Regions from separate parts of the Streptomyces sp. NPDC096311 genome, predicted to be linked through region 1. Evidence: riboswitches for the same ligand, from Rfam matches in the RefSeq annotation. Region 1 holds a riboswitch; the other holds the start of a gene.
What was found. A riboswitch is a leader RNA that binds a small molecule or an ion and turns the genes downstream of it on or off. The one in region 1 is predicted to bind glycine.
Positions count from the first base shown of each region.

Region 2: another riboswitch for glycine. It lies ahead of gcvT (glycine cleavage system aminomethyltransferase GcvT); the one in region 1 lies ahead of gcvP (aminomethyl-transferring glycine dehydrogenase).

Region 1 covers NZ_JBIWFN010000023.1:177,540-183,206, forward strand. Annotated here, with positions in the region: gene ACIRA5_RS43055 (DUF5999 family protein) at 7-213, shown strand; gene gcvP (aminomethyl-transferring glycine dehydrogenase) at 313-3,198, opposite strand; glycine riboswitch at 3,379-3,474, opposite strand; gene ACIRA5_RS43065 (PRC-barrel domain-containing protein) at 3,589-3,960, shown strand; gene ACIRA5_RS43070 (DNA polymerase IV) at 4,071-5,465, opposite strand; gene ACIRA5_RS43075 (MerR family transcriptional regulator) at 5,510-5,667, opposite strand, start outside.
Region 2 covers NZ_JBIWFN010000009.1:381,211-386,877, forward strand. Annotated here, with positions in the region: gene ACIRA5_RS24785 (ABC transporter permease) at 1-999, opposite strand, end outside; gene ACIRA5_RS24790 (enhanced serine sensitivity protein SseB C-terminal domain-containing protein) at 1,344-2,144, opposite strand; gene ACIRA5_RS24795 (enhanced serine sensitivity protein SseB) at 2,369-3,181, opposite strand; gene ACIRA5_RS24800 (AAA family ATPase) at 3,312-3,992, opposite strand; glycine riboswitch at 4,161-4,261, shown strand; gene gcvT (glycine cleavage system aminomethyltransferase GcvT) at 4,408-5,526, shown strand; gene gcvH (glycine cleavage system protein GcvH) at 5,655-5,667, shown strand, end outside.

The DNA of each region.
Region 1 (5,667 bases):
CCATCCATGTGCCAGCACCAGCCACCGTGTCCGACAGCCGAATCAGCCGACCGGGAGTCCGCCCGCCTCGTGGCGCACCACCCGGAGCAGGGATGGAGCCTGCTGTGCAACGGCGTTCTGCTCTTCGAGGACACCGGTGAGCTCCTGCCCGACGGCCAGATCATCGCCCCGCACCGCCCCCAGGGCAGCGAGCACGTGATGACGGCCGCCTGAGCCGCACAACCGGGTGACGGTGACCACCGCCCGGACATGGAGAGGGGCCGGCCCGGAGACGTGATCTCCGAACCGGCCCCGACGCGTATCCGAGGGTGACTACTCTTCGTAAGCGTCCAGCGGCGGGCAGGAACAGACCAGGTTCCGGTCGCCGTACGCCTGGTCGATGCGGCGCACCGGCGGCCAGTACTTGTCCGCGGCCGAGACACCGGCCGGGAAGACGGCCTCCTCGCGGGTGTACTCGTGCTTCCACTCGCCGCCGAGCGCGGCGGCGGTGTGCGGCGCGTTCCGCAGCGGGTTGTCCTCGGCCGCCCAGACGCCCGAGCCGACCTTGTCGATCTCCGCACGAATGGCGATCATCGCGTCGCAGAACCGGTCGAGCTCGATCAGGTCCTCGGACTCGGTGGGCTCGATCATCAGTGTGCCGGCCACCGGGAAGGACATCGTCGGCGCGTGGAAGCCGTAGTCGATGAGCCGCTTGGCGATGTCGTCGACGCTGACGCCGGTCGCCTTGGTCAGCGGACGCAGATCGATGATGCACTCGTGCGCGACGAGCCCGCCGGGACCGGTGTAGAGCACCGGGAAGTGCGGCTCCAGGCGCTTGGCGATGTAGTTCGCGGACAGCACCGCCACCTGCGTGGCCCGCTTGAGGCCCTCGCCGCCCATGAGACGGACGTACGCCCAGGAGATGGGCAGAATGCCCGCCGAGCCCCAGGGAGCGGCGGAGATCGGTCCCACGCCGGTCTCGGGGCCGGCCGCGGGCTGCAGCGGGTGGTTCGGCAGGTACGGCGCCAGGTGCGCGCGTACGCCGACCGGGCCCACGCCCGGACCGCCGCCGCCGTGCGGGATGCAGAACGTCTTGTGCAGGTTCAGGTGGGAGACGTCACCGCCGAAGTGGCCCGGCTTGGCGAGGCCCACCAGCGCGTTGAGGTTGGCGCCGTCGACGTACACCTGCCCGCCCGCCTCGTGCACCTGCGCGCAGATGTCGGCGACGTGCTCCTCGAACACACCGTGCGTCGAGGGGTACGTGATCATCAGCACCGCGAGCTCGTCGCGGTGCTGCTCGATCTTCGCGCGCAGGTCCTCGACGTCGATCTCGCCGTCCTCGGCGGTCTTCACGACGACGACCTTCATGCCGGCCATCACGGCACTCGCGGCGTTCGTGCCGTGCGCGGAGGACGGGATCAGGCAGACCGTGCGCTGGTCATCGCCGTTGGCCCGGTGGTAGCCGCGTACGGCCAGCAGCCCGGCCAGCTCGCCCTGGGAGCCCGCGTTCGGCTGGAGCGACACCTTGTCGTACCCGGTGACCTCGGCGAGCCGCTCCTCCAGCTCCTGGATGAGGGTGAGATAGCCCTGCGCCTGCTCGGCGGGCACGAAGGGGTGCAGCTGGCCGAACTCGGGCCAGGTGACCGGCTCCATCTCGGTGGTCGCGTTGAGCTTCATGGTGCAGGAGCCCAGCGGGATCATGCCGCGGTCGAGCGCGTAGTCGCGGTCGGACAGCTTGCGCAGGTAGCGCAGCATCGCGGTCTCGGAGCGGTACTGGTGGAAGACCGGGTGCGTGAGGTAGTCGTCGGTGCGCAGCAGCGCCGCGGGCAGCGTGTCCTCGGCGACGGCGTCCAGCGCCTCGATGTCACCGTCGACACCGAACGCGGTCCAGACAGCGCCCACCTGCTTGCGGGCGGTGGTCTCGTCGCAGGCGATCGACACGTGGTCGGCGTCGACGAGGTGGAGGTTGACGCCTCCGTCGCGCGCGCCCGCCACGACCTCGGCGGCGCGGCCCGGCACCCGCGCGGTCAGCGTGTCGAAGTAGGCGCCGTGCACGACCTCGACCCCGCCGGCCGTCAGGCCCGCGGCGAGGATCGTGGCGTACCGGCGCGTACGCCGCGCGATGGTCCGCAGACCCTCGGGACCGTGGTAGACGGCGTACATGCCGGCCATCACCGCGAGGAGCACCTGCGCCGTGCAGATGTTGCTGGTCGCCTTCTCGCGGCGGATGTGCTGCTCCCGCGTCTGCAGGGCGAGCCGGTACGCCTTGTGTCCGTCGGCGTCCACGGAGACGCCCACCAGCCGGCCCGGCAGGCTGCGCGCGAACTTCTCACGCACCGCCATGTATCCGGCGTGCGGGCCGCCGAAGCCCATCGGCACGCCGAAGCGCTGGGTCGTACCGATCGCGATGTCGGCGCCGAGCTCACCGGGCGAGGCGAGCAGCGTGAGGGCGAGCAGGTCGGCGGCGACCGTGACGACCGCGCCGAGCTCGTGCGCCTGCTCGATGACGGGCTTCAGGTCGCGTACGGCGCCGGAGGCGCCCGGGTACTGGATCAGCACGCCGTTGATCTCACGCCCGGCGATCTCGGCCGGGATGCCCTCGCCCAGGTCGGCGACGACGATCTCGACGCCGGTCGGCTCCGCGCGGGTCTCGATGACGGCGACGGTCTGCGGCAGGGTGTCCGCGTCGACCAGGAAGAGGCCCTTCTTGTTCTTGCCCATGCGCCGGGACAGCGACATCGCCTCGGCGGCGGCGGTGCCTTCGTCGAGCAGCGAGGCGCCGGAGGTGGGCAGCCCGGTCAGCTCGGCGACGACGGTCTGGAAGTTCAGCAGCGCTTCGAGCCGCCCCTGGGAGATCTCCGGCTGGTACGGCGTGTACGCGGTGTACCAGGCCGGGTTCTCCATGACGTTGCGCAGGATCACCGGCGGCGTGAACGTGCCGTAGTAGCCGAGGCCGATCATCGAGTCGAGCACCTGGTTGCGGTCCGCGAGGGAGCGCAGCTCGGCCAGTACCTCGGCCTCGGTGCGCGCGCCCGGCAGCTCCAGCGCCTCGGCGTTCTTGATGACGTCCGGCACCGCGGCGGCCGTCAGCTCGTCGAGCGAGCCGTACCCGACCTGCGCGAGCATCTTGGCCTGCGCCTCGGGGTCGGGCCCGATGTGGCGCTGCTCGAAGGGGATTCCCTGTTCGAGCTCGGAGAGCGGAATGCGATGGGCGGTCATTGCGGAGGCCTCCTGGTCTGACACGACCTTCGAGGGGCACCACGGCGCGGGTACCCCGACGGCCTCCCCCTCTGTCATCTCAACCTGAGAGCTTCACCGGCCCGCCCGCTCGCTGCGACCCGGCTTTCACCGTCGGTGAGGGCGGAGGCCTTCGACACCCGCCCTGCTTTCCAGAGTGACCTCGTCCGTGCGGTACGTGTGCCTGAGAGATTCCGGGGAGGATTTGCTCCTTCGGCGCCTCCGGTGATGTCTGGAGGACTCTCCCGCACGGGGTCAGCAGCCGCTTGCCAGCCTACCAGCGAGGACGACGCACGAGCTTTCGAGTGGCCACCTTCCCGAATGTGCTCTTTTGTAGTGCTTACGGATGAGCTGCTAGCGAGTGGAGGGACCGTGCAGACCGACATCGATCCGCGCAACCTGATCGGCCGCAAGGCGCTCGACCGCAACGGCGCCAAGATCGGCACGGTCGACGAGGTCTATCTCGACGACGCGACCGGCGTCCCGGAGTGGGCCGCCATACGGACGGGCCTGTTCAGCAGGGACGCCTTCGTCCCCCTGGAGCCCAGCGAAGTCGTCGAGGGCACGCTGCGTGTCCCCTTCGACCGCGCCCTGATCAAAGACGCCCCCGACTTCGGCGTGGGCCGCCACCTCTCCCCCGAACAGGAACTCCAGCTCTACCACCACTACGGCCTGGACGTGACACCCCCGCCCCCACCCCCGGACCGCGACTTCGGCCGCCTGGCAGGCACGGACGAAGGGTGACTTCTCGGTCTGCGCCCCGCTGACGCGCCCCTCCAGGGGCGCGGGGCTCTGACGTCATGCGGCTCCGCCGCGTGGCCGCGACCAGCCACATACCGCCCGCAGCGCCGACCTCACCCCCTACGGCGATCGCACACGGCCCCCCTCACCAACGGCAACGGATCAGCCAACTCCAACGCACCATCATCCGTACGAAACGTCCGCACACGCCCCGGCTCGGAGTAGGGCGTCTCGAACCGCACGGTCACCCTCCCGAGCCCACTCCCCTGCACCCATCCGTGCCCGTACTCCGCATGCCGCACGTCATGCCCCGCAGGCCACCGGCGCTCTGCAGGCGGCGTCTGCTTTGCAGCTACTTCCTCCGCCCCCTCCTCGTCCGGGTGCTCCAGCACCGCCGCCTCCCCCGCGGTGGCCTCCGCCTCCGCTTGCGCCTGGGCCTGGGCCTGGGCGAACAGGTCCTCCTGCGTGTAGTCCGCGAGCCCCGAGACGCCGACCCCCAGCAGCCGCACGCCCCCGGTCGTGTCCACCGCTTCCAGAAGCCGCGCGGCAGCCTCCCGTACGACGCCGGGGTCGTCCGTCGGCCCCCGCAGCGTCTCCGACCGGGTCAGCGTCGAGAAGTCGTACCTCCGCACCTTCAGCACGATGGTCCGCCCGGACAGCCCCGCATCCCGCAACCGCCGCACACACCGGTCGGCGAGCCGCTGCACCTCCAGGCCGACCCGCATCCGGTCGTGGATGTCCACGTCGTACGTGTCCTCCACCGACACGGACTTCGTCTCCCGCTCGGCCACCACGGGCCGCTCGTCGTGCGCCAGCGCCATCGCGTACAGCGCGTGCCCGTGCGCCTTCCCCACCAGCCGTACGAGTTCGTCCTCGCCCGCCTCGGCGATCTCGTCGACCGTGGTGATCCCGGCCCGGCGCAGATGGTCCCCGGTCGCGGGCCCGACGCCCGGCAGCGTCCGCACCGACATCGGCCCCAGCAGCGCGCGTTCCGTCCCAGGTTCTATGACCACGAGACCGTCGGGCTTCGCCTGCTCCGAAGCGATCTTGGCGAGCATCTTGGACGCGGCGAGCCCCACCGAACCCGTCAGCCCCGTGACGGCCCGGATGTCGGCGCGCAGCTTCGCCCCGACCAGCCGCGCGGAAGCCTCGTCCCAGGCCGCCTCTCCCGCCTCCAGATCGACGAACGCCTCGTCCAGGCTCAGCGGCTCCACCAGCGGCGACAACGCCCCCAACAGCCCCATCACCTGCTCGCTGACCTCCCGGTACAGCGTGAAGCGGGGCACGAGATACGCGGCGTTCGGCGCCAGGCGACGTGCCTGGGCCATGGGCATCGCCGAGTGCACCCCGAACACCCGTGCCTCGTAGGAGGCGGTCGAGACGACTCCGCGGGGTCCGAGCCCGCCCACGACGACGGCCTTCCCGCGCAGGCTCGGCTTGGCTGCCTGCTCCGCCGAGGCGAAGAAGGCATCCATGTCGAGATGCAGGATCGTAGGCGCGGTTCTCACATGTCCGATGCTGCCCTACACCACTGACAATGCCTCCGCGGACCTCAGACGGCCCGATTGCGCCGGCGCGCCAGCTCGTCCGTCGGGTTGTGCCCGACGAGTGTCTCGCCCGTGTCCACACGCTCCCCGTGCAACTGCGAGAGCGCGCTCTCGACGTCCCGCCACACCACGCCCACGGCGATCCCGAAGACGCCCTGACCGC
Region 2 (5,667 bases), on a different contig from region 1:
CGGGTCGAGCGCATCGCGTACGCCGTCCCCGAAAAGGTTGAAGGAGAGCACAGTGATGAAGATCGCTACACCAGGGATCACCATGTACATGGGGTCCGAGTCGTAGTAGTCGATCGCACTGGAGAGCATCTGTCCCCAGGACGCCGTGGGCGGCTTGACACCCACGCCCAGGAAGCTGAGTGCCGCTTCCGTCAGGATGTTGGTCGGGATCATCATCGTCGTGTACACGATGATGGGCGCGACGAGGTTGGGCAGCAGCTCCTTGAACAGGATGTAGAAGCGCCCGGCTCCCAGACTGCGGGCGGCCTCCACGTACTCGCGCTCACGCAGCGAGAGTGTCTGGCCGCGCACCACGCGTCCGACGTAGGGCCAGCCGAAGAATCCGATCACGAGGATCATGACGAACAGGCGTACGCCCGTACCCGTCAGCCCCAGCATCTCGTTCGGCATGACCGAGACCAGCGCGATGATGAACAGCAGCTGCGGGAAGGCCAGCAGGCCGTCCATGACCCGGCTGATGAGGGCGTCGACCCAGCCACCGAAGTAGCCGGCCAACACGCCCAGAACGGTGCCGAGTACGACGGCGACCAGGGCGGACAGGAAGCCGACCATGAGCGAGATCCGGGCGCCGTAGACGATCCGGGCGAAGATGTCGCGGCCGCTGACGGGTTCGACACCGAGGAGGTGGGTGCCGCTGATGCCGCCGTAGGACCCCGTGGGGGTCGAGAAGAGCGGATCGATGAGGTCCTCGTGGTGCGTCTCGGGGTCCTGACCGACGAGGTTCGCGATCACGGGGGCGAGCAGCGCGATCGCGATCAGCACGAGCACGACGATGCCGCCCGTGAGGGCGAGCTTGTCCCGCTTGAGGCGCTCCCAGGCGATCCGCCCGAGGGACCGCCCCTGTACCGCCGCCTTGGCCTCGGCAGCGCTGGCAGCCGCCGCTTCCTCGGCCGCGTTCGGTGCCGCGTCCGTGGTCGGCTCGTGCAATGGTGCCGTCATCGTGGCAGGGACCCCTCTCAACCGGCGGTAGCCGGCCCACACGTGCCGCTTGTAGCGGCGTGATCAGTCCGTCGTACACAGGGGCTAAACCCCCTGGAGCGGGAGTCTTCAACGCCTCGGCGATCTGTAGCCAGACTTGACGGTGAATGGATGCGTAAACGTGATGCTGTCAGGGGGGTTCCGTTATCCGGACGGCGGGTAACGGGGGTCGGACACGGGGCAGTTGGGACTCCGGAGGCGAATACGGGCATTACCCGGACAATCCATCGTCATCTACGCGCGAAGAAATGCAGAGGCTCGGTGAAGGACCCGTAGTGATCCTTCACGGTTCGCCGGACGGCGACTCAGTACCCGGCGGGTGCCGGCGGATAGCCGTACCCGCCCGCCAACGGCACCTGGGCCGGGGCCGCGTGGGCCTCTCGGTCGTAGAACGGCCGCGCGTTGGCGCGCAGCCACAACGCCACCGGGTCGTACTCGTCCGACATCGCGACGGTCGACACGGGCAGCCCGTCCGGAACCGCGCCGATGGACTGCTGCATCATCGCCCGCACCGAGTCGACGGCGGGCGGCGAAGTGTCGTAGACGTCCAGCCCGATGGCCAGATACGGCGCCCCGAGCGCCGGCTGCACCCAGGCGCGGCGCAGCGAGCGCACGGCGGTGGTGCGATGAGCGTTCTGCGTGAGCAGGGCGTAGAACTGCGGGATCTCGATGCCGGGTTCGGACAGGCGCAGCGGACCGGCGGGCTGGCGCTCCAGACCCGCCGCGATTCTGCGCAGATCCAGCCATGGGATGCCGACCCCGCCGCCCGGGGCGTGCGGATTGAGCCAGAGCCCGAAGTGGTCGGGGTAGAGGGTGCGGGCCACGTCGAGACCGTCGACGACCTCGTACGACCGGTTCCAGCCACTGGCCGAGAGTTCCTGGGCGGAGGTGACGCACGGCGCGTAGCCGAAGCCCTCCACCTCCATGTTCCCGTACTGGGCGTCCGGGGAGCCGGCCTGGCCGTGCCAGAGCAGCATCCACACCTGGCCGGACGACGGGGTCGCGAGCGCGCGAAGGAGCGCCTCGTAGGCGTCGTAACGCCCGGGCGTCACCTGGCGCAGCATGTGCTCGACCTGACCGGCCGCGGCCGTGCCCGACGCGCTCACCTTCAACCGCCCCTTCGCGAAGAAATCATGACGTCGACCAACACCTCGGCCGAACCCCGGCCGAGCCATGAAACCAGCTTAAGCGGCGAATGCGCTCCGCCGGGGGAGCCGTTGGGAGCTCGGGGCCCGTTGGGGTCGGCAGGCTGCGGCTTGCTCGTGGCCGGGCGCGCCCACGCGGCGGAGCCGCACAATGGTCACAGCCTCGCGCCCCTTTCGGGGCGCTTCTACTGGGCCTGCTGGTAGAAGGGCCGCACCTGGGCTCGCATCCAGTCGCCCACCGGGTCCTGGGCGACGTCGAGGAGGACCAGGTTCACCGGCCACTTGACCGCGACGCGGGAGAGGGCGCGGGAGAGGGCGTCCATGGGGAGCGTCCGGAGGTCTCCCTCCCACACGGAGAGTTCGACCCCGACGAACATGACCGGGTCGTCGCCCTCGATGCTGGCCAGACAGCGGCGGGCGGTCAGGACGACTCCCGTCGCCGCGAACTCGGCCGAGGCGGCGGCGAAGAAGTCCACCGGGTCGTCCTGCCAGTCGGGCTCGTAGAGCTTCACCCGGCCACCGCTCGTGGGCCCGTCCAGCGGGGTGCGCCCGGTCCGGCACAGCTCGGCGACCGCGAGGGGCGGCAGCGGCACGCCGACCACCCCGTCCGGGTTGATCGCGATACCGACCTGCGGGGGCAGCCCGCGGGCGAACTCGACGGCGGGCGCGATCGTGTACGGCAGATGGCCGCCGGCGACCTGGCGGAACTGCTCCTCGGAGCTGAAGACCGGCACGTACGCCTGGCCCTCGATCTCCAGGGTGGGCAGGTCGAGGGATCCCGCGTGCGGTCCGCCGCCGTTGGGCAGCGGCACCCAGACGAAGCTGCGGCCGAGGACCTCGACGATGCGGCCGCCGGCCGAGGGCACTCCGAGGGACGCGGAGAGCACCTCCTCCAGTTCGTTGCCCGGCCAGCCGCCGTGCGAGTGGGGGTGGGGGCCGGGTTGCGGGTACGCCGGTGCCGGGAAGTCCGAGAAGTCCGGGAAGTCGGGGATTTCCATCTGTCTACCTGTCTACCGCCTGCGGTGAACCACTGTTCTGGTGTTCTGGCTGGAAAGGTTAGTGGGCCTGTACGACTTCCCGACCGCTCGCGGCCCCTCTCGACTGCTCTCGGCCACTCGCGGCCGTTCCTCAGCCACCGAAGCCGATCCGCCGCAGTACGTCCGCCGCGTCCCGGTCGAGGAGCACCGCCGAGCCGCAGCCCTCCGGCAGGTCGCCCCGCTCGACGGAGCGCAGCAGCCGGGCGACCGCGCCCCGGTGACGGGCGAACGCGTACCGCGACACGCCCCGGCCGCGCTCACGCTGGCCCTCGAGCGCCGTGCCGGGCGTGACGTCGAGCAGCAGCAGGTGGAGGGTGCCGCCGCGGCGCTGGGCCTCGCGGGCGAGCCAGCGGCGCACCCAGGCCTGCGCACCGCAGTCGTGCACGACGAGCCCGGCGCCGGAGCGCAGGGCGCGACGCAGGCCCGCGTAGTGCGCGAGGCGGACGAGGGGCCGGTAGACGGCGTACGGCAGCCGGCCGCCCGTCCGCTCGTCCCAGCGGTCCCGGGTGTCCTGGGAGTCGATGCGCGGACCCTCGACGGCGCGGCGCATCAGGGTGGACTTGCCGCTGCCCGGCAATCCGGTGACCACGACGACGTCGGCCGCCGCGAAGTGCAGACCGTGCGGAGAGTGTCCCGCGCGCTCTCTGAGGTCGCGGACGACGGCCGTCGGCAGCGCTCCGCACGTCTCCCGGGTCCTGGCCGGGGCACCGGGCTGCTCGGGCAGCGCGAGGCCCGAGGTCGTGGCGTACGCCGTGGTCCTGTTCACCGTGATCGTCCTCCCCTTGGGTCTGGAGTCCCATCCCCGTCGAGTGTAAAGAGAAGGTAATGCGCGGTGTCTCTCGTTTCCGTACGCGGACTGCCACAGGCCGGTTACAGATGCGGACTGCCATGATCGGACGGCGCGTGCGATGATGTGCCCGCCAACTGCATACCGGCCGCTTGAATCCGCGCGGGAGAGTTCCGGGAACCTTCGGGTACCCGGGCGCCGAAGGAGCAAGTCCCTCCCTTGAATCTCTCAGGCCCCGTTACCGCGCGGGCGAGGCACATCTGAAAAGCGGGCCGCTGTCCAGTGGCTCCACCCAAGGTGCAAGTCAGGACCTCCGTTCGCGGGGTCGTGATGAACCTCTCAGGTTCCGATGACAGATGGGGAGGAACGACCTCGCCGTCATGCCTTGGGAGCCCCACCGATGAGCAGTAACGCACCCCGTCTCACCGCGCTCGATGCCCTGCATCGCTCGCTCGGCGCGACGATGACCGACTTCGCGGGCTGGGACATGCCCCTGCGCTACGGCTCCGAGCGCGACGAGCACCTCGCCGTGCGCACCCGGGCCGGTCTCTTCGACCTGTCACACATGGGCGAGATCACGGTCACCGGACCGCAGGCCGCCACCCTGCTCAACCACGCGCTGGTCGGCAACATCGCCTCCGTCGGCGTCGGCCGCGCCCGCTACACGATGATCTGCCGGGAGGACGGCGGCATCCTGGACGACCTGATCGTCTACCGGCTGGCCGAAAACGAGTACATGGTCGTCGCGAACGCCTCCAACGCCCAGGTGGTGCTGGACGCGCTGACCGAGCGTGCCACCGGCTTCGACGCCCTCGTGCGCGACGACCGCGACGCGTACGCGCTGATCGCCGTGCAGGGCCCCGAGTCCCCCGGCATCCTCAAGTCGCTGACCGACGCCGACCTGGACGGCCTGAAGTACTACGCGGGCCTGCCGGGCACCGTCGCGGGCGTCCCGGCGCTGATCGCCCGCACGGGCTACACGGGCGAGGACGGCTTCGAGCTGTTCGTGGCCCCGTCCGACGCCGAGAAGCTGTGGCAGGCGCTGACGGACGCGGGCGCGCCCGTCGGTCTCGTCCCCTGCGGCCTCTCCTGCCGCGACACGCTGCGCCTGGAGGCGGGCATGCCGCTGTACGGGCACGAGCTGAGCACCTCGCTCACCCCCTTCGACGCGGGGCTCGGGCGGGTCGTGAAGTTCGAGAAGGAGGGGGACTTCGTGGGGCGTGCCGCGCTCCAGGAGGCCGCCTCCCGCGCCGAGGAGAACCCCCCGCGGGTACTCGTCGGGCTCGTCGCCGAAGGCCGTCGCGTACCGCGCGCCGGCTACCCGGTCGTCGCCGACGGCAAGGTGATCGGCGAGATCACCTCCGGCGCGCCCTCCCCGACGCTGGGCAAGCCGATCGCGATGGCGTACGTCGACGCCGCGCACGCCGCGCCGGGCACGGCCGGGGTCGGCGTGGACATCCGGGGCAGCCATGAGCCGTACGAGGTCGTGGCGCTGCCGTTCTACAAGCGCCAGAAGTAGCTTCGGGGTCGAAAGGGCCCCGTTCAGCGCGCCCACGTGACGCACGCCGCTGTGTCACGTCTCGTATCCCAGGACCACTCGGTCATCCCGTTCATCCGCACTCCCCCGCGTACAGGAGAATTCAGGCCATGAGCAACCCCC